Regions from separate parts of the Halobacillus sp. Cin3 genome, predicted to be linked through region 3. Evidence: riboswitches for the same ligand, from Rfam matches in the RefSeq annotation. Region 3 holds a riboswitch; each other region holds the start of a gene.

Region 1 (6,840 bases), on a different contig from region 3:
CTTGCCGCTGAGGGCGTTCACGTCGGGTTGATGGCCCGCACAGAAGACGAGTTAAACAAAACAGCAGATGAAGCAAGAGCTTTTGGAGTACAAGCCGCTGCGGTCTCTGTGGACATTTCCGGACTGGAGGATGTAGAGCAGGCTGTGCAGCAATTAAAAGATGAGATCGGCCCCGCCGATATTCTCATTAATAATGCCGGTATTGGTCTTTACGGAGACTTTCTCGACATCGATCCCGAAGATTGGAAACGGACATTTGAAGTCAATGTGTTCGGCACATACCATATAACAAGAGCAGTCCTCCCTCATATGCTTAACAAAAATCATGGGGACATCATCAATGTTTCTTCAAGCAATGGACTTAAAGGAACAGCTGGATCCACTTCCTACAGTGCCTCAAAATTTGCTGTCCAGGGAATGACAGAAGCACTGATGCAGGAAGTGCGCCGCAGCAACATCCGCGTCTTCACACTAAATCCGAGCCTTGTGGCTACAGAACTTGCTTTCGGAGAGGACTTGGAAGAGCAGGATAAGGAAAAATACATGCAGCCGGAGGATATCGCCGAATATATGACGGCTCAATTGAAACTACACCCGAGAATCTTCATCAAACAGTCCCTTCAATGGGCCACCAATCCGTTCTAGTGGATACTGATAAAAAACCCCGTCCAGTGAGGGACATCTTCCCCACTGAACGGGGTTTTTCATATTCCTTCTATTGTCAAGATGATGCTCAACGGATGATTCAAGATGCTGCGTAAGATTCTACAAAAAGGATCTTTATTGACCACTCCAGCGGAAAAATCTAGCGGCTAGTATCGTGGATACTACGGCGATGCCGATCAACACCATTGACTCCAGTCCATATTCCATAATTGGCGCTTCGTTCCACGTCCCACGCAGAAGTTCAATCACATAATAAAGTGGAAGGATTCTGGCTGTATATTGGAGGACTTCCGGCATCATTTCCAGGGGAAAAGTAGCTCCTGACAAGAAGATCATCACATTCAAAAACAATGAACTGATCGCAGCCGCAGATTGTGTATTTTTAGCCAAAGATGTGATAAAAAGAGCAAAAGGGAAAAAGGCAGCTATACTTAGAAAAAGAGCAGCTAGTGTGCTTCCTATATAAAGAGGAATTTCCAGGTCGTACAGCAGCATTCCAAATACAAGAAGAAGCAGAGCAGAACAAAGAAAAATCACCGTCCCTTGAACCGTATGAGCAGCCAGAATCTTCCACGGTTGTAAAGGGGTGGATTGATATCTGCGCAGGACTCCGGTCTCCCTGTAGCCGGCCAGGACGGTTCCCAAGGTAAAAAAGGAAGTAGTCACGATATTCACCCCGATCCAGGAGGGTACAAATAATGCAGCAAATGAAAAGTTTCCTTCAGCATTGTCTCCAAACATGGATCCAAACAGCCAGATCATGACGACTGGAAATAAAAAGGTCCAGAATACACTGAGACGGTCGCGGAAAAACATTTTCGTTTCCAGCTGTGCAAGCTTCCATACGACATTCATTTGGCTTCCTCCTTCTCCAAGTACTGGACAAACAGATCCTCCAACGTTCCTTTAGTAAATTGGAAATGATTTAAGGATAGATTCTCTTGATGACCATAGGTGAAGAGATGATAACTGGTGAGCTGCAGATCGTCACTGTACACTTTAAACGTATCCTCTTCTTTTTCAACTTTGACCACCCCCGGCATAGTTGGAAGCTTTACATAAGGAAAGTCATCGCTTTGGAATGTGATCAGCATGGCACCACTCTGCTCAAGTAGAGCGGAGGGTCGGTCCATTGCTTTCAGTTCACCACTGTAAATCATTGCCACCCGGTCACAGAGCTGTTCAGCCTCTTCCATATAATGAGTTGTCAACACAATAGTGCTTCCCTTCTCTCTCAACCGGCGGATCAACGTCCACATTTCCCTTCTGGCGTGGGGGTCCAGCCCCATACTCGGTTCATCAAGAAAAATGATTTCCGGCTGATGGAGGGTAGCCAGTGCCAGGGTCACCCGCTGCTTCCATCCTCCTGACAAATCTTCGAAACGGACATTCATTTTCTCCTCCAGGCCCAGCATCTCCACAAGCTGTTGTTTCATTACTTTTCCTGGATAAAAGGCAGCAAATAAATCCAGGGCTTCTTTCACTTTCATTTTCTTTTGGATGGATGTCGCCTGAAACTGAACACCGATCCGCTGATTCAATTGTTGAAGTTCCTTATTCGGCGTAAGTCCTAATACATCAATGGTTCCACTGTCAGGCTTTAAAATGCCTTCAATCATTTCCAGTGTCGTTGTCTTGCCCGCGCCATTGGGTCCAATGATTCCAAAAATTTCTCCCTTTTTGACGCTGAATGAGACCCCTTTGACAGCCTGCACTTTTCCGAAGCTTTTGGTCAATCTGTCAACTTTGATTACAACCTCCATTTGCTCTCCACCCCTTCTTCGTCCTTTCTGACCCTTCTTACGTATCATACAGAGATAAGTTTCAGAATAGCAGGAAAAATCACGCGCCTGCTATAGTTCCATCATAAGACCGATGGTTGAAAAATTCCTCCGGTTCTGTCCGACACGTCAGATCATCCCGGTCAAATACCATCGTTCCTTCTTCACCTGCATAAACCTCCACTCAAAAAAGCCGCCTTCCAAAGGAAGACGGCTCAAATGTTATTCTTCTTCTTTCATCCATTGAGGCTTTCCAAAGCCTTCAAACTTCTCATCAATGATCTGTTCGAACTCTTCCGATTCCACAACTTCCTTAATATCCTTGGCAAACTGGGCATCCAGATCTTCAGTCTTCACGGCTACCCGGTTTCTGTAATCATCCGGCATATCCTCGAGGGCGAGAGCACTCAACAAGTCCATCTCGGCAGCAAGCGCATAGTTACCAGGGACCATGGAAAGATCTTCACTATCCACCAGTCGTGGCAGCTGGCCGGCTTCTACTTCAACGAATTGGATTTCTTTAGGGTTTTCTACAATATCATTCAGGGACGCTCGAAGAGGGTCCACATCTTCTTTCAATGTAACAAGACCTTCATCTTCGAGAATGATCAGAGCACGCGCCAGGTTTGTCGGGTCATTGGGAATCCCCATCGTACTGCCTGTTTCAACACTTTCAATATCCTTATACTCACTGGAATAAATCCCCATAGGAGCTGTAGGAACAATAATGACCTCGGACAGATCCAGGTTGTGTTCTTCGGCAAAGGACTCTAAATAGATTTTGTGCTGGAACAGGTTGGCATCCAGATCACCATTGGCTAACGCTTTGTTAGGCTGCACATAATCTGTAAACTCTTTATTGGTAACTTCATATCCTTTTTCCTCCAGCAGCGGGGCAATCGCTTCGGTGACCATATCACTGTAAGGACCGGATGTAGCTCCAAAGCGGATGGTTTTCTTCTCTTCTGCATCTGCATTTTCTTCTCCGCCACCACAGGCAGACAAAAAAGTAATGATTGTTAAGGCTGCAAACAAGGTTACGATTTTTTTCATTTTAATTTCCTCCTGAACTTCGTTTCGTCTTGGATTAACTCTTTTTCACTGTTTTTGCCAGGAAATCCCCTGCGTACTGGACTACCTGAACAAGGACGATCAACACAATAACCGTTGTAAACATGACGAAATTATCATAACGGTAATAGCCGTACCGGATGGCGAGGTCACCGATCCCTCCCCCGCCGATAGCCCCGGCCATGGCGGAATAACCAATTAAACTGATTGCTGTTATGGTTAAGCCGCTGATCAACCCAGGCTTGATTTCAGGAAAAATAATATCTTTAATAATCAGCCACGGTGAAGCTCCACATGCGATAGCCGCTTCAATGACCCCTTTATCGATATCCCTGGCGGATGATTCGACAATTCTTGCATAAAAAGGAATTGCAGCTGCCGATAAAGCAACGGAGGCGGCAATCGGTCCTGTTGTCGTACCTAATAGAAAATTAGTAAATGGGAATAAGAACACAAGCAGGATAATGAATGGAATGGAACGGACAAGGTTTACAAAAATGCCCACAGCTCCTTTGATCCACTTGTTTTCCAAAAATAAATCACGGTCGGTTACAAAAAGCAGCAGTCCAAGAGGCAGACCGGCGATAACGGCTACGCCAAGTCCGATTCCCACCATGATCAATGTCTCCATAAATGATTTATTCAGCTCGGGCCACAGGTTGATCAGCTGATCGATCATGATTCAGCACCTCCACTTCATCCAGTATCGTTTTCAGACTTTCCACGGCTCTCCCGACTTCCTGCGGGTCACCGGTTAATTCCATGACAAATGTGCCGAGGGCTTTTTCCTGTATGTAATCCACATTTCCATGCAGGATGTTTCCCTTGATTTTATAGTTCTGAAGCAGATCCGACACAACCGTATCCCCGGCCTGTCCGCCGGTAAACTTCATCTGAACAATGGTGCCGCTGCTTTTTTTCAGCAGTTCTTCCGGAACATGGAAATCGATCACTGTTCGAATAAACCGCTTTGTCAAAGCATTTTGAGGGGAGGCAAAAATTTCATAGGCCGCCCCCTGTTCTACCACTTTTCCTTCTTCCATGACCGCACAACGGTCGCAGATTTCTTTCACCACTTCCATTTCGTGTGTAATCAATACAATGGTCAGTCCAAGTTCCCGGTTGATTTTTTTTAATAGTTTCAGGATTGACTGTGTCGTGTTCGGATCGAGTGCGGAAGTTGCTTCATCGCACAGCAGCACTTTAGGATCGTTGGCCAGTGCCCGGGCAATACTGACCCGCTGCTTCTGCCCTCCACTCAATTGAGCGGGGTACTGATCGGCTTTATCGCTAAGACCTACAAGTTCCAGCAGATGCCTGGCACGATCATTGCGTTCCTGTTTTGGTTTACCGGCCGCCTTCAATGCAAAGGCCACATTTTCCAAAACCGTCTTCCCCATAGCAAGGTGGAACCCCTGGAAGATCATGCCGATGGACTGTCGTGCTTTTCTAAGGTCCTTTTTGGACAGAGAAAGAAGATCGATGTCATCGATATAAACCTTTCCTGATGTCGGGCGTTCCAATATGTTCATGCATCGGAGCAGTGTACTTTTGCCAGCTCCACTGTATCCGACGATTCCATAGATTTCCCCTTCCTGAATATCAAGAGAAACCTTGTCCACCCCGATCACCTGTTTTTTCTTGGATGTGTAAATTTTACTGAGCTCTTGGATGGAAATCATAACAATCCTCCTTTACCTAATAAAAAAACTCTCTTCCTTATCAAGAAGAGAGTTTCGCATAACTATCAGCCAAACTCTTATCTCCCGGAAATCATCATTCCGGCGGATTTAGCACCACTCCACATGGAAGGTTGCTGTGACGTCTACGGGCCTTTCCCTCAGTCACTCTTGATAAGAATTAGTTGTTGCTATTCGTTTATGATTTACAACTTTAACGCATCATTCTGCATTTGTAAACAATTTTCTCAACATTTCATCAATGAAGACAGATATGCCGGGAAGCCTATTACGCTGTTTAAAGGTCTGGAAGAGTAAGGAATAAAAGGAATAACAAAGAAAAGGGAGAGTGAAAGAATGAACAAGCAAGGAGAAGACCTGCTCAAAGAGTATAGAAATGGCATTGAAACCCTTACCGAACACCTGCCGGAGGCCACAAAGGAATACAATCACTTTACCGGCTCGTTCTTTGAAGACGGAGAACTGAGCAAGGGCACCAAGCACTTAATGGCTCTTGCTATCAGTGTGAAAGATGGAGATGAAGCCAGTATGGCCTACCATATGGATCAGTGCGTGGAAGCAGATTGTTCAGACAGGGAAATTCTTGAAACGATGGGTGTATCAGCTGCTTATGGCGGAGGCTCTGCCATGAGTCAGGCCGTAACCACAGGTCTGAACATTCTTCATGAATTCCGAAACCGTTAACTCACAAAACCGGGAGGCCTGCTCCCGGTTTTGTTATTGACATATTATTCTGTCATCTGGATAATGATGGCTATATCATTTCCAGAGGTGATCAACCATGAAAAACGTAACTGTACAAGGAGCACCTGCGATTTATAAAGCTGAGCCTGGAATTCTAAGGGATCTTCCAGAAATGCTGGAAAACCAGGCCTTTTCAAAAGCAGGAATCATTCACGGTGAGCAGTCGTGGAAGGCTGCACAGCCCTATTTTCCAAAGCTGACGATGCCGGTCCAATCGGAAGCCTACGCTGGGGAGTGCTCCCACAAAGAGGTCATGCGCCTCAGTGAAGCCCTGCGGGGCTGTGATGTCTTGATCAGCATCGGAGGCGGAAAGGTCCTTGATCTCGGAAAAGCCTGTGCCGATCAATTGGATATTCCAGCCGTGCTCATCCCCACACTAGCCTCAAACTGCGCACCTTGGACGCCGCTCAGTGTGTTTTACGATGATGAAGGAAATTTTGAGGAGTACATTATTTATCCACGTAGTACATGGATGCTGCTTGTAGAGCCTGATCTGCTCGTTCGTGCCCCGGAACCTTATCTCAGGGCCGGCATCGGCGATACGCTCGCCAAATGGTATGAAGCGGATGTTCTTACGAGGTCTCTCGCCTCCAAGCCGATCTCGGTAGACATTGCGCTGCACGCGGCCAGATTATGCAGGGATGTTCTCATACAAGATGGCAGAGAAGCTGTGGAAGCCGTTCGTCAGCAAGCTGTCATACCTGCCTTTATGAGAGTCGCGGAAACCATTATCATGGCTGGAGGTATGGTAGGTGGGTACGGGGATAGTTATGGAAGAATCGCCGGAGCCCATTCGATCCATAACGGCTTGACCAAAGTACCTGAAACCCACGATTTTCTTCACGGTGAAAAAGTGGCTTATGGTATTCTCGTCCAGC
Region 2 (6,840 bases), on a different contig from region 3:
TATTCAACCATCCTTTTTCAGCAAAACCTGCCACTTTAGATGCCAGAGAAGCCGGGGTTTCATGATAATGTCCTTCTTCATCGGGCAGCCCTGCATTGGGGTAGCAGCTGACGGAGGTGGCAGCAAGATCCGAAAGAGAGCGCAGGTGATCCCGCATAAACTCCGGCCCTGTGGCGCAGTTCAACCCGACGACAGCCGGATTCATATGTTCCAGCGATAAATAAAAGGCTTCTATGCTTTGTCCGGCAAGGGTCGTTCCCATCGGCTCAATCGTACCGGAAATCATAAGGGGCAGCTCGATTCCGAGTGCATGACCGGCACGTGTAATCCCGAGATAGGCCGCTTTGACATTCAGCATATCCTGGGACGTTTCCAACAACAGAAGGTCGACGTTTCCCCTCATTAATCCGCGTGCCTGTTCCTCATAGGTGTCCGCCAGCTGCTCGAATGTCGTCCCACCGGTGACGGATAAGGTTTTCGTCGTCGGCCCCATCGCTCCTGCAACAAAGCGGGGGTGATCTTCTGTGCTCATTCGTTCTGCAGCCGTTTTAGCGATTTGTGCTGCTTTGATATTGATTTCCTCCGCCAGGTGACCGAGATTGTATTCATCGAGGACAAGGCTCGTGGCACCAAACGTGTTGGTTTCGATAATGTCCGCTCCCGCTTCCATATACCGGGTGTGGATGGTATCAATCAACTCCGGGTAGGTGAGGTTCAAATATTCATTGCATCCGTCGTAGTCCTCGCCGCCAAAATCCTCAGGGCTCAGGCCTGCTTCCTGAAGCATCGTCCCCATGGCTCCGTCCAAAATGAGAATCCTCTTTTTCAGCTGTTCGTCAAACCATGTGGATGCCATCGGACATCTTCCTTTCCTGTTCCTTTGTTTTCTGTTTAATGTACTTCGTTAGTTCCACCGTCATCTCGTAGCGGAGGAACGGGGTGATCAAGTAAATGCCGTTAAACAGGTCAACCGCTGTATCGATGAGGGACTTTGCAATGCTGATGCCCTCGGCCTGCGCTTGTTTCCGGTCCTGTCCGGCTTTTTCCATTTTTTCCAGTATGGAAGGAGACAGGGTGATGCCGGGCACTTCATTGTGAAGGAATTCAGCATTGCGTGCGCTTGTCAACGGCATGATGCCGATGTAAAGAGGGGCTTCCACTTGTTTTGTCGCTTCATAGACTTCGAGAAGCTGCTCTTCGTTAAACACAGGCTGACTGATAAAGTAATCGGCGCCGGCGGTGATTTTCTTCTTCATTCTTCCGACGGCACGGTTCAAATTTCTTACATTCGGATTAAAGGCTGCAGCGACTGAGAATGATGTTTGGTTCCCGAGAGAATTTCCGGAAAAAGAAATGCCTCTGTTCATCTGCTTAATATAGTGAATGAGATCCAAAGATGACAAATCATAGACAGACGTCGCTCCAGGAAAATCCCCGATCTTCGTGGGATCACCGGTGACCGCCAGGACTTGGCGGATGCCTTGTGTATGAAGACCCATCAAGTGGGACTGCAGACCGAGAAGATTGCGGTCCCGGCAGGCGATATGGACGAGTGGATCGACATCATATTTCTCTTTAATGATCGAAGCCATGACAGAGTTGCTGATTCGTGGAGAGGCTAGGGAGTTATCCGCAAGGGTGATCGAGTTAACACCAGCTTCCTGAAGCGCTTTGGACCCTTTAAGAAAACGATCGATGTTCAACTTTTTCGGGGGATCCAGTTCGACAATGATGGACCGGCCTTTCTTCGCCGCTTCATGGAGGTGTGGTCGTTGATCTTTAGTGGATTGGACGGCTGTTTCGGCCTTTTGACGGACAACTACAATCTTTTCTTTGATCGGTGCTTTTCCTTTTACTTTGGATGCGATGGCTTCAATGTGCTCCGGTGTTGTGCCGCAGCACCCGCCGATGATCCGCGCCCCTTGGTCGTAAAGCGCCCGGGCGCTTTTTTGAAAGTAGGAGGGATCTGTCGCATAAACGAGTCTGCCATCCTGAAAGGCCGGCAGACTGGCATTCGGATAGACCGATAGAAAAGCTTTTTCGGGTAAGGGCACTTCTTCTAAGGACTGGATCATATGGTACGGGCCGAGACGGCAGTTGATGCCTGTCACGTCCGCTCCGATTTTTTCCAGGTGAGTGAGCGCGTCAGGGAGTGGTGTACCATCCTGCAGCACCCCGGGTTCATGCATCGATACCTGGGCAATCAGAGGAAGGTCTGTTTCCTTCCGGGCGATAGACAGAATGGTGGAGAGTTCCTCTAGATCATAGAAGGTTTCAAAAAGAAGGCCGTCCACTTGTTCAAACAAAAGACAGTAGAGTTGTTCCCGGAAGCTTCGTTTTATTTCCTCAAGAGAAACAGCTTGTTTCTGAACCCCCCGGATGCCGCCGACCGTTCCGAGTACATACGCCTTGTCGCCGGCGGCATGTCTTGCGAGCTGGACAGCGGCTGTATTGATCTCCTTTACGTGATCCTCGAGGCCGTAACGGCCAAGTTTGATGTAATTGGCACCGTACGTATTGGTTTGAATCAAATCGGCTCCTGCCTGGACGTAAGCGTCATGAACGCTTTTCACTTCTTCTGGATGCGAAAGGTTCAGTTCCTCGAAACACTGGTCGACCCCGTAGGAATAAAGAAGAGTCCCCATCGCCCCGTCTCCGACCAGTGTTTGTCTATGGAGGGCTTCACGTAATGTCATATACTCACCCTCCTGTCTTCAGCAGTCCGTTCGATTTGGTTCAAAGCCTGCGAAAAGTCAGCGATCAGGTCCTCCGGTTTTTCCAATCCGACCGATAAACGCAGCAGTCCGTCTGTGATGCCGCGTTTGGCCCGTTCCTCCTTAGGCATGGAGGCATGGGACATCCGCGCCGGGTACGATAAGATCGACTCGACAGCTCCAAGACTTACGGCATACACCGGAATTTCGACAGCTTTTGTGAATTGACGGACAGCCTCCTCGTCACGGAGGCGGAAAGATAGAACGGCTCCATACCCGTCGGATTGATACGTGTGGGTGGAATTCCCCGGATGACAGCGGAAGCCTGGATAGTACACGTGCTCGACCAGAGGGTGACTGGATAAAGCTTCTGCGACTTTTGCCGCTGATTGAGATGATTGGGTGATTCGGCAGTGGAGTGTCTTCAGGCCGCGGAGCACGAGCCAGCAATCGTGTGCGCCCAGAATAGATCCGAAAGAATTCTGTAGAAAAGAAAGAGCCTCTGCGACGTCTTTCCTGTTGGTCACGGCTAACCCGGCGACGACGTCACTGTGTCCGGCAATGAACTTTGTTGCACTATGGAGGACAAGATCGGCGCCAAGGTCGAGCGGACGCTGCAGGGCTGGTGTCATAAAGGTGTTATCGACAAAGGTGAGGCAGTTGTTCGCTTTGGCGAGTTTTGCCACTGCACTTATATCAGTGATTTCAAGTGTTGGATTGGAAGGAGTTTCAATATATAACAGCTTCGTATTCGGCTTTATGGCTGTAGCCACTTCATGCAGATCGGTCATGTCAACAAAGGTGTGATCGATTCCAAAGCGGTGGAGAACATCGTGGATCATTCGGAAAGTCCCCCCGTATACGTCCTTGGTTATAACGATGTGATCCCCTTTGGATAACAGCATGAATGCTGTGGAGATCGCTGCCATTCCGGAGGCGAAAGCAAAGCCTTTCGTGCCGTTTTCAAGGCCGGCGATCGTCTCTTCCAACGCTGTTCTTGTCGGGTTTCCCGACCGGCTGTAGTCGTAATCCCCCGGTGTGTCAAAATCCTGTTGGTGAAAGGTTGAGGACTGTTGGATCGGGACACTCACCGCTCCGGTCTGCGGATCGAACTTCTGGTCGTTGTGAAGCAGGCGGGTCTGCAGGGAATGGGTATTCATTGGACGGATTCCTCCTTAGGTAATTGACTCAAAGTAGATTGAAGATCTGTCAAAAGATCATCGATATGTTCCACGCCTACGGAAAAACGGAGCAGTTTATTGCACACGCCGTAGCGGACGCGTTCTTCTTCAGGGATATCGGCATGGGTCTGGGTGGCGGGGTAGGTGATGAAGCTCTCCACACCTCCGAGACTTTCCGCAAAACTGATTAAATTCAATCCTCTTAGAAAAGGGTCGATCCAATCTTCTTCCTTTAGCCGGAAGGACACCATGCCGCCTTTTCCTGGGTAGAAAATATCACTCACACATGGATGATCTTCCAGGAATCGAACGACGGCTTTGGCGTTGCCTTCATGCTGCCTCATCCGTAGAGGCAGGGTTTTCATGCCGCGCATGACGAGCCAGGAGTCGAACGGCGACAGGACAGCCCCGGATGTATTCTGATGAAAAGCGAGCTTTTCGCTGATGCCTGCTCCTTTACTGACAAGAAGTCCGGCCAGAACATCGTTATGTCCAGCCAAATATTTCGTCGCGCTGTGAATGACGATGTCCGCTCCATCCTTCAACGGCTGTTGAAGGGCCGGTGTGTAAAGGGTGTTATCGACAATCAGCAGGAGGTCATGTTCTTTTGCAAGTCCGGCCATCTGCTTGATGTCGGTTTGGTGCATGAGCGGGTTTGTCGGGGTTTCAATGTAAACGGCTTTCGTACGTTCGGTCACATAAGAAGGGAGGTCATTCAGCTTTTCGTTTTCCAGGTAGGTGAACTGTAGACGGTAACGCTCCTTCATATGTTCAAATAAGCGGTAGGTTCCCCCGTACAAATCTTCGGATACGAGAATTTCATCACCCTCCCGGAATAGGGAGAGGACGGTCTGGATGGCGGACATTCCTGAACTGAATGCAAAACCTGCGTCACCTTCTTCGATATCGGCGATGGATGCTTCAAGGATTTTTCTTGTCGGGTTGCCCGTCCGCGTATAATCAAATCCTGTAGATTCCCCGAGCCCGGGGTGGCGGTAAGGGGTGGAAAAGTAAACCGGTGGATTGATCGCTCCGTACGGTTCGTTCCGCTGGTTTCCTGTCTGGACGAATTTTGTTTCCGTGTGACACATAAAAATACTCCTTTCGTTTATGAACCGATCAAGAGAGGAAGAAGCGTGAAGACGAAAAAGGACGCCTTCTCTAAGAAGAAGGCGTCCTGGATATCCAAGGCTTCTTCTTATCTTTCAAGTTGATCAACAACTTGCTGGAGTTAGCACCCTTCTGGTCGATACCAGGGGTTGCTGAGGCTTCACAGGGCCAGTCCCTCTGCCTCTCTCGATAAGAATATAATTGTAAGTTCATGTAAATGTTGATGACTACTCTACACTACTCAGAAAGTTTTGACAATATGCATACGGAAGATTTTTCAATTTTAATCGAAACGTCCTATTTTATCCGTATTCCTTTTGGTGGGTCCGTTTTTTCTCAAGGTATTCTTCATCCTCGCGGGCTTTGATCCATTTCTCTTCGAAAATCCGGGCTGATTCTGCTTTTTCCTCATCCATGTCACGGTCGTTGATGTCTCCATCGTCATCGTATTTTTTTCCACCTTTGTAATTGGCGTACCGGCGCGAGCGTGTATACCCCATCTGGAGGAATTTACGGGCCATATCCATGCCGACAAAATCATCGTTTTTCTTGTATTCTTCAAACATAGCGTAAATTTTTTCTGACGACTCTCTGGCGATTTCAGGTGTTTTGAAGCGCCAGTGCTGGAGAATTTCACTTTTGTAGGGTTCGACAAGAAGTACACCCTGCTCGCCGCGCCCGACACGGTATTTTTCGGGTTCTTCTCTGAAATCAATGGAATCAAAATCTAAATCGTAATCAAAAGGCATGGTCCTTCGTCCTTTCTGTATTTTCTATGCCGAACATATTCAATTTCAGGTCCCTGGACAATTTTTTGATTAAAGCGCCGCCGGCTGTGCTGTTTCCCTTTTCATCAATGGCAGGGCCGACGACGCCGATTCCCATTCTTCCAGGCACCGTACCGATGATGCTCCCGGATACTCCGCTTTTACATGGGAATCCAGCTTCGACTGCGTAGTGGCCGGATGAGTTGTACATCCCGGAGGTCATCATGATGGCTTTTACGGTTCTTAGGTGGTGGGCGGGAATCAAGCTTTCTTCCGTATCTGGATCGAGGCCGCCTTTAGCAAGGAACAAGCCGACCCGGGCAAAGTCATGACAGCACATCATGACTGCATTCATACGATAGTATAAATCCAGCGCTTCTTCGACATCGGTTACAAGTGTGCCTGTACTGTGCATAAAGTAGGCGAGGGAACGGTTGCGCGAGCCGTTCGCCTTTTCTGCTTCGTACATCTCTCCGCTCATTTCAAGATGGTCGTTGCTGGTGATTTTCTTTAAGAAATGCATATAGCGGTCGAACCGGTTTTCCACGCTCTGTCCTTTAATAAGGGAAGCTGTAGCGATCGCGCCTGCGTTAATCATCGGGTTGAAAGGTTTGCTTGTGTCATAGGACTCCAGCTGGCTGATGGAATTGAAGAAATCTCCCATCGGCTCCATTCCTACGGTTTGAAAAACACGGTCCTTTCCGAAGTCCTGGAGAGCAAGCATCAAGCTGATGACTTTTGAGGTACTCTGCATCGGAATGTATTGATCATGATCCCCGGCGCTGTAGCACGAGCCGTCTGTCGTGATGATGCTGACGCCGAGGTAGTCTTTATTTGCCTCCCCGTAATCAGGAAGGTTCATATTCACCTTTCCTTGAGAAGCATAGGGACGGCTGTCCTCAATAGCTTCTTCCAAATAGGAGTTCGATAGTTCTGTCATAGCGTTTCTCCTTTTTTGTAGTTCAGTACCCTCTTACAGAAAGTGGGTAAACAAAAAAAGCAGCCATCCCCGCAGGGAAGTGGCTGCATGTGCTTACTGCTGCTTTAAGTAGCGCCGGTCTTTCAGGA
Region 3 (6,840 bases):
GACATCCAGGACGAATTTCCTGGAGACCTCACTGATCAGCGCCTGGTTGGTACTTTCTCCTACAAAATGCAGCCGGACGATTTTGCCTGACTGATACTTATCTTTGATCAATTTCAGAGAGTGCTCTTTTTCCTGGTCACCCATCACCTGATCAACAAATTTCTTCGTCACTGGCTGTTCAGGATGAAGGAATACGTCCAGAACATCTCCCTTTTCAACAATTCTCCCCTGCTCCATGACTGCCACCTGATGACAGATCTTACGGATGACATGCATTTCGTGCGTAATCAAAACGATGGTCAGTCCGAGTTTTTCATTGATGTCTACTAGAAGATCCAAGATGGAGTCCGTCGTTTCCGGATCCAGAGCAGATGTGGCTTCGTCACAAAGGAGGACTTTTGGGTTGTTGGCCAGCGCCCTGGCAATACCTACACGCTGTTTCTGACCACCACTCAGTTGGGATGGATAAGAGTTTCCTCTGCCTGATAAACCGACCAAGTCGATCAGTTCGTTCACCCTTCTGCTCCGTTCTTCCTTTGGTACACCGGCAATTTCCAGAGGAAAAGCGATGTTATCATAAACCGTTCTGGACCAAAGCAGATTGAAGTGCTGAAAAATCATTCCGATATCCTGCCGGGCAATGCGTAGTTTATTCTTACTGAGGCCCGTCAAATCCTGATCGCCTACGTGGATGCTCCCCTCTGTTGGATCTTCCAGTCGGTTCAACAGCCGGATAAACGTACTTTTACCTGCTCCACTGTAACCAATAACACCGTAGATTTCCCCTTTATTTATCGTAAGGCTTAAACCATCAACAGCCTTTACTTCCCGATCCTTCGTTTGAAAAACTTTAGAAAGATCCTTGATTGTAATCATGATGTGTTCCCTCCCATTCAAAAAACGCCATTCTGTTCGAGAACAGAATGGCGTTTCAATAGCATTGTATCTTCTGTTCTCTCATCTGTCAGAGCTGTTACACTCTGCAGGATTTGGCACCTTGACAGGTCGGTTACTCCTGCTGGTTGCCGGGCATCGTCGGGCCAGTCCCTCCGCCACTCTGGATAAGAGATTTTAATCTATTAAATTATTAGTGCTTTAATTCAATTCATAACCACAAAGTGGATTTTAGCACTCTGCCACCAGCGTGTCAACATAAATGAGCCACTTTTCAGAAAAGAAAAACATCTGTATATGCAAAAAAATCTCTTCTAAAATAGAAGAGACTGCATGGAATCTCATCTATCAAAGCTTTGTGCTCTGCAGGATTTAGCACCGTGCTTTTACGCCGGTTGCCGGGTTTCAAAGGGCCAGTCCCTCCACCACTCTGGATAAGTTATGATGTCGCTGTGAAATTATATGTTATGTTAGCATGGAGTCTATACGGACGTCAAAGATTATTGCGCCGGTATATTTTTACAGCAAGGAGATGAAGTCATGAAGGAACGTGCTCCTCAATTTGAACTTTCTTATATAAATCAGCCCTCCACCTATCGTCTGAGCGACCATTTCGGAAAAGTGATCGTCCTGACTTTCTGGGCATCCTGGTGTCCTGACTGCGGGAGAGACTTACCTAAAAAAGAGCAGCTCTTTGAAACGATGGACAAAGAAAAAGTGGAGCTTGTTACGATCAACGTCCCGGGCCGTGAACGCAGCCCTGATGCCGGAAAGGAATATGCTGAGAAATTTCTTAACCAGCCTACATTGATTGATGATGGGCGAAGCTTATACGATACGTTTGGCTGCCAGGGCGTCCCTTCCACAATTATCATAGATCAGGAAGGCAGGGTCCACCAATCGTTCGGTGATAAAGCTTCCTTTCTGGATATTGTCCAGTCCCTGGGGGAAATTGTTTAATCATCAAAACAACGGAAGGCCTCCCACCCACTTATAACTGGTCATACAGCCGATGAATAAAACCCGTTCTTTTATTGCAGAACGGGTTTTATCTCATTTTTTCATCTTGTCATTTCCCGGGGAATAAAGGCGGGTTATAGATAGGGAATAATCTTTTCATACATGTGTGGGACGGATTGAAAAGCATAGACCTTTTCAAGAACTTCTCCTTTATGGGTGATCAAGAGGCATGGAACACTTTCCACTCGATATTGTTCCATCAATGCAGGATGCAGAGAGGCATTCATTTCTGAGAATAGTGGTTTTTTATACATCTCTTCCAACGTTACCAGCATTTTGCGGGCAAGGTGGCACGTCCCACAAAAAGGACTGTGAATAAATGTCATTGTTTTTTCATCTGAGGACAGCGCTTGTGCTGCCTCTTTTTGTTCTAAATTCTGCAAAGCTTCCTCCTAAATTAAATACATAGACTTCACGCTGAAATGACGGCTCAACAATGCACGTGCAAGTTCAGGCTCAGGCGTTGCCGCTACTTCCCGAAAGGCTTTATCAATATAAATATGTTCAGCGTGCGGAAGTTCCTCTGTCAGCATCTTCCGTAGTTTAAAACCGGAATCATCTTCATCCACAAGGATATAGACCGATCGTTCATCCAGGTTATGTTCAAAGATCATTTCTTCCATCCGCTCAATACCGAGCGTTCCATGAGTACAGATGATTTCGATTTTCTCATCCAGCACTTTGTTCAATTTCTTCTTATCTGTAATCCCTTCAACAATCAAAATCCGTTCTCCATCCATCTTCATCACCTACTATATAGAAACAGACCATGCCATAGGGCATGGTCTGAACATGATTAAGATCAAGCACGATCATGTCAGACAAGGAATCATCGGTCCTGCCTGTACAACGGGCTTACTTGTTTTGATTAATCTTCATCAATCATCGCTTCATATTCTTCAGAAGACATCAGCTGCTCAACTTCTGAAGAATCGCTTGGTTCAACGACAACCATCCAGGCTTTGTCATAAGGAGACTCATTCACAAATTCAGGGCTGTCTTCCAAATCTTCATTCACTTCCACAACTTTACCGCTGATTGGTGCATACAGTTCGGAAACAGTTTTTACAGATTCCACACTTCCGAAAGGCTCGTCTGTTTTTAGTTCTTCTCCCACTTCAGGAAGCTCTACAAACACGATGTCCCCAAGTTCAGATTGAGCAAAGTCCGTGATTCCGACTCTGACTTTTTCTCCTTCTTCTTTCACCCATTCGTGTTCCTGAGAATAACGTAGATCTTTTGGTAAGCTCATATTCGATTACCTCCACAGTTCTTGTTTTAGTTTAATGACAGTTATAAACATAAAAGCCTTCTGCTTTTATTTCCAATGTTCTGCTCACCGGCCCCAGACGTTTTCAAATTCATCGGCTTTGAAACCAACAGTGACCTTCGTTCCATCCGTGACGATGGGCCGTTTGATGAGCATCCCGTCCGAAGCGAGCAGGCGCAGCATTTCTTCTTCATCTGCATCTTTCAGCTTTTCCTTCAGGTTTAACTCCCTATACTTCTTCCCACTGGTGTTGAAAAATTTCTTAACCGGTCGTTCACTCCTGGCCGTGAGGTCCTTCAACTCTTCCTGTGAAGGGGGATGTTCAACAATATGTACAGATTCGTAAGGAACCCCTTCATCATCCAGCCATTTTTTCGCTTTTTTACAAGTACCACAGTTTGGGTACCAGTAGAAGGTAACAGGCATATGCTCCTCCTCCTTCCAACTTGTTACGTCTTATTTTATCACAATGGAGACAATCTTTTCATTGAAAATTACTTTTCCCTCCAATTCCTTTTTCATTCTTTTACATCCTTTCTTCTTTTTCATTCAAAAGCCTCCAAGAGCACCCTTTCACCTGGAAACTCGGATGTCCCCGTGAGAAAAAAACTGCCGGATTCCTTCCTCTCTACATGCCAAAAGCCCGCACTTGAAAGTGCGGGCTTCAATGATTTATACGTAATACTTTTCTGACTCAATTAACCCCTGGGCAATTTCCCGCTTCTTCGGAATGACATTCGTCGGTGTATGACGTGTCAGTTTACGAAGGGCACCAAGCATCATACGCAGAGAGTCGCCGGTTTCAGACGCAATCAACGTTTCTTTCGCATGGGCCTCGATTCTGTTAAAGGCTTCCTGTACATACACCTGCGTGTAGAGGAGCTTCTGCTTATTCTTCTCTTCACCAGAACGATTGATGGCTTTCTCCGTTCGAAGGAGGGCTGATTCCATGTTATAGATTTCACCGACCATATCAGCGATATTGACGAGCACTTCCTGTTCTTTATCCAGCTTTTCTCCGTACTTCTGTGCGGCAAGACCGGCAGCAAGAAGTCCGATTTTCTTAGCATTTTTAACTAGATACTTCTCCTGCTCCAATGGCTCCAATCCAGGTTCTTCCGGCATCATCATCATGATTTCCTCCTGGAGCGTCTGGGCTTTTTGGAGGAGAGGAAGTTCCCCTTTCATCGCTTTTTTAAGCAGTGTACCCGGGACAATCATCCGGTTGATTTCATTCGTTCCTTCAAAAATACGGTTGATCCGGGAATCGCGGTACATTCTTTCCACTTCGTATTCCGCCATGAAACCGTAACCCCCGTGGATTTGTACGGCTTCATCGGAAGCAAAGTCGAGCAGTTCGGTACCGAACACTTTATTCAAGGAGCATTCAATCGCATATTCAGCGATAACCTTCGCAACAGCAGCCCCGTCTTTCAGCTCTTCATCAGTTAGTTTGCCCATGCTCTGTTCAAACAGCCCGACGGTCCGGTAAACGGAACTTTCATTGGCATACGTATTTGCGGCAACCGAACCAATTTTCTCCTGGATCAATGGGAACTGTGCAATCGGAGTTTTAAACTGTTTTCTTTCTTTGGCGTATTTTACAGACAGTTCAATCGCCCGTTTCGCTCCGCCAACACCACCGATGGCCAGCTTGTAACGACCAACATTCAGTATGTTAAAGGCAATGACATGGCCTTTTCCAATGTCCCCAAGGACGTTTTCCACCGGAACTTCAGCATCTTCAAGAATCAATGTACGGGTGGAAGAACTCTTAATTCCCATTTTCTTTTCTTCCGGACCTGTGGATACACCTGGATACTCTCTTTCTACAATAAATGCTGTGAATTTGTCTCCATCAATCTTGGCATACACAACAAATACATCAGCAAAAGCAGAGTTGGTAATCCACTGTTTTTCCCCGTTCAAAATATAATGGGTGCCCGCTTCATTAAGCTTAGCCGTTGTTTTAGCTCCAAGAGCATCAGACCCTGATCCCGGCTCTGTCAGGGCATAAGCGGCAATCTTTTCACCTGTAGCGAGTACAGGAAGGTATTTATTTTTCTGATCATGGTTCCCGAAGAATACAATAGGAAGAGACCCGATTCCAACGTGCGCACCATGAGTGACAGAAAACCCACCGGCACGGGAGAACTTCTCTGTAATTAAGGATGAACTGATTTTATCCAGCTGGAGGCCGCCATATTCTTCAGGCACATCGGCGCCGAGCAGTCCAAGATCGCCCGCTTTCTTCAAAAGAGCGACAGAATGTTCAAACTCATGGTTTTCCAGGTTCTCAATCTTTGGAACAACTTCACCAAGAACAAAATCTTCAGCCGTCTTGGCAATCATCAAATGTTCATCCGTAAAGTCCTCCGGGGTAATGACCTGATCGGCCGTTACATCCTCGACAATAAATCCGCCACCTTTAATCATCTCTTTTAATTCACTCATTGGTTGTGCCTCCCCATTAGATTAATTCAAATACCCCGGCAGCACCCATACCGCCGCCGATACACATCGTTACGACACCAAATTGCTCGTTTCTTCTCTTCATTTCATGAATAAGACTCAGCGTCAATTTCGTCCCCGTACAGCCCAGCGGATGGCCAAGGGCAATCGCTCCTCCATTGACATTGACTTTTTCAGGATCCAGACCCAGCTCACGGATGACGCGCAGCGCCTGTGAAGCAAACGCTTCATTCAGTTCAAATAAACCAATATCCTGGATGGACAACCCTGCCATTCTCAATGCTTTAGGCACCGCTTCAATAGGGCCGACCCCCATAATTTCCGGTTCTACACCTGCGACAGCAAAAGATCGGAATTTCACGAGTGGCTGGAGGCCCTCCGACTTCGCCTTCTCATGATCCATTACCAGAACGGATGCAGCGCCGTCGCTCATCTGTGAAGAGTTTCCTGCTGTCACGGAACCTCTTATAGAAAATGCCGGCTTCAGCTTTGCGAGTATTTCCTGTCTCGTGCCGGGACGGACTCCTTCGTCGACTGCAAACATCGCTTTCGTTTCCTTCACTTTGTGATCAGCACCAAGTTCTCGGTTTGTCACTTCCACCGGTACGATTTCGTCCTCGAATTTCCCTTCCTGATTCGCCCGTGCCGCACGTTCATGACTCTGAACAGCAAAAGCATCCTGGTCTTCTCTTGAGATTCCGAAGCGGCCGGCTACCTCTTCAGCTGTATGACCCATGGACATGTAATATTCAGGAGCCTGCTCCACCAATTCAATATTCGGCTTGATCACGTGCCCACCCATAGGAATCAGACTCATCGATTCGGCTCCTCCCGCAAGTGCGGTGTCACTGTGTCCGAGCATAATTTTTTCAGCGGCGTAGGCGATACTCTGAAGACCTGAAGAACAGTATCGGTTTATCGTAATCGCAGGAACTTTATGATGCAGTCCTGCCAGACCTGAAATATTGCGGGCCATGTTCATCCCCTGCTCAGCTTCAGGCATGGCGCATCCGATAATGACATCATCAATATTCCCTTCATATCCTCCGGCTCTTTTTAAAGTTTCTTTTATCGTTAAAGCGGCCAGATCATCCGGTCTCGTATGAGCGAGTGCGCCTTTTTTAGCGCGGCCCACCGGTGTTCTTGCTCCCGCTACAATCACTGCTTCTTTCAATGTATGTCCC

Evidence for each region. Region 3 has a riboswitch for S-adenosylmethionine ahead of QMA39_RS08505 (methionine ABC transporter ATP-binding protein). Riboswitches for the same ligand answer to the same signal wherever they lie in the genome.
Region 1: another riboswitch for S-adenosylmethionine. It lies ahead of QMA39_RS05050 (methionine ABC transporter ATP-binding protein); the one in region 3 lies ahead of QMA39_RS08505 (methionine ABC transporter ATP-binding protein).
Region 2: another riboswitch for S-adenosylmethionine. It lies ahead of QMA39_RS18020 (methionine biosynthesis PLP-dependent protein); the one in region 3 lies ahead of QMA39_RS08505 (methionine ABC transporter ATP-binding protein).

The regions. Positions count from the first base shown of each region.
Region 1 covers NZ_CAMZMV010000001.1:930,310-937,149, forward strand. The annotation lists gene QMA39_RS05020 (3-ketoacyl-ACP reductase) at 1-645, shown strand, start outside; gene QMA39_RS05025 (ABC transporter permease) at 781-1,521, opposite strand; gene QMA39_RS05030 (ABC transporter ATP-binding protein) at 1,518-2,429, opposite strand; gene QMA39_RS05035 (hypothetical protein) at 2,509-2,631, opposite strand; gene QMA39_RS05040 (MetQ/NlpA family ABC transporter substrate-binding protein) at 2,670-3,500, opposite strand; gene QMA39_RS05045 (methionine ABC transporter permease) at 3,535-4,200, opposite strand; gene QMA39_RS05050 (methionine ABC transporter ATP-binding protein) at 4,157-5,200, opposite strand; SAM riboswitch class I at 5,275-5,378, opposite strand; gene QMA39_RS05055 (carboxymuconolactone decarboxylase family protein) at 5,555-5,902, shown strand; gene QMA39_RS05060 (iron-containing alcohol dehydrogenase family protein) at 6,000-6,840, shown strand, end outside.
Region 2 covers NZ_CAMZMV010000008.1:28,608-35,447, reverse strand. The annotation lists gene metH (methionine synthase) at 1-856, opposite strand, end outside; gene QMA39_RS18030 (bifunctional homocysteine S-methyltransferase/methylenetetrahydrofolate reductase) at 837-2,696, opposite strand; gene metC (cystathionine beta-lyase) at 2,693-3,874, opposite strand; gene QMA39_RS18020 (methionine biosynthesis PLP-dependent protein) at 3,871-4,986, opposite strand; SAM riboswitch class I at 5,091-5,201, opposite strand; gene QMA39_RS18015 (DUF4385 domain-containing protein) at 5,308-5,754, opposite strand; gene glsA (glutaminase A) at 5,744-6,712, opposite strand; gene QMA39_RS18005 (cytochrome d ubiquinol oxidase subunit II) at 6,806-6,840, opposite strand, start outside.
Region 3 covers NZ_CAMZMV010000002.1:73,798-80,637, forward strand. The annotation lists gene QMA39_RS08505 (methionine ABC transporter ATP-binding protein) at 1-876, opposite strand, end outside; SAM riboswitch class I at 955-1,068, opposite strand; SAM riboswitch class I at 1,233-1,335, opposite strand; gene QMA39_RS08510 (TlpA disulfide reductase family protein) at 1,435-1,854, shown strand; gene QMA39_RS08515 (thioredoxin family protein) at 1,989-2,297, opposite strand; gene QMA39_RS08520 (topoisomerase) at 2,307-2,654, opposite strand; gene gcvH (glycine cleavage system protein GcvH) at 2,783-3,166, opposite strand; gene QMA39_RS08530 (arsenate reductase family protein) at 3,251-3,610, opposite strand; gene QMA39_RS08535 (acyl-CoA dehydrogenase family protein) at 3,857-5,638, opposite strand; gene QMA39_RS08540 (acetyl-CoA C-acetyltransferase) at 5,655-6,830, opposite strand.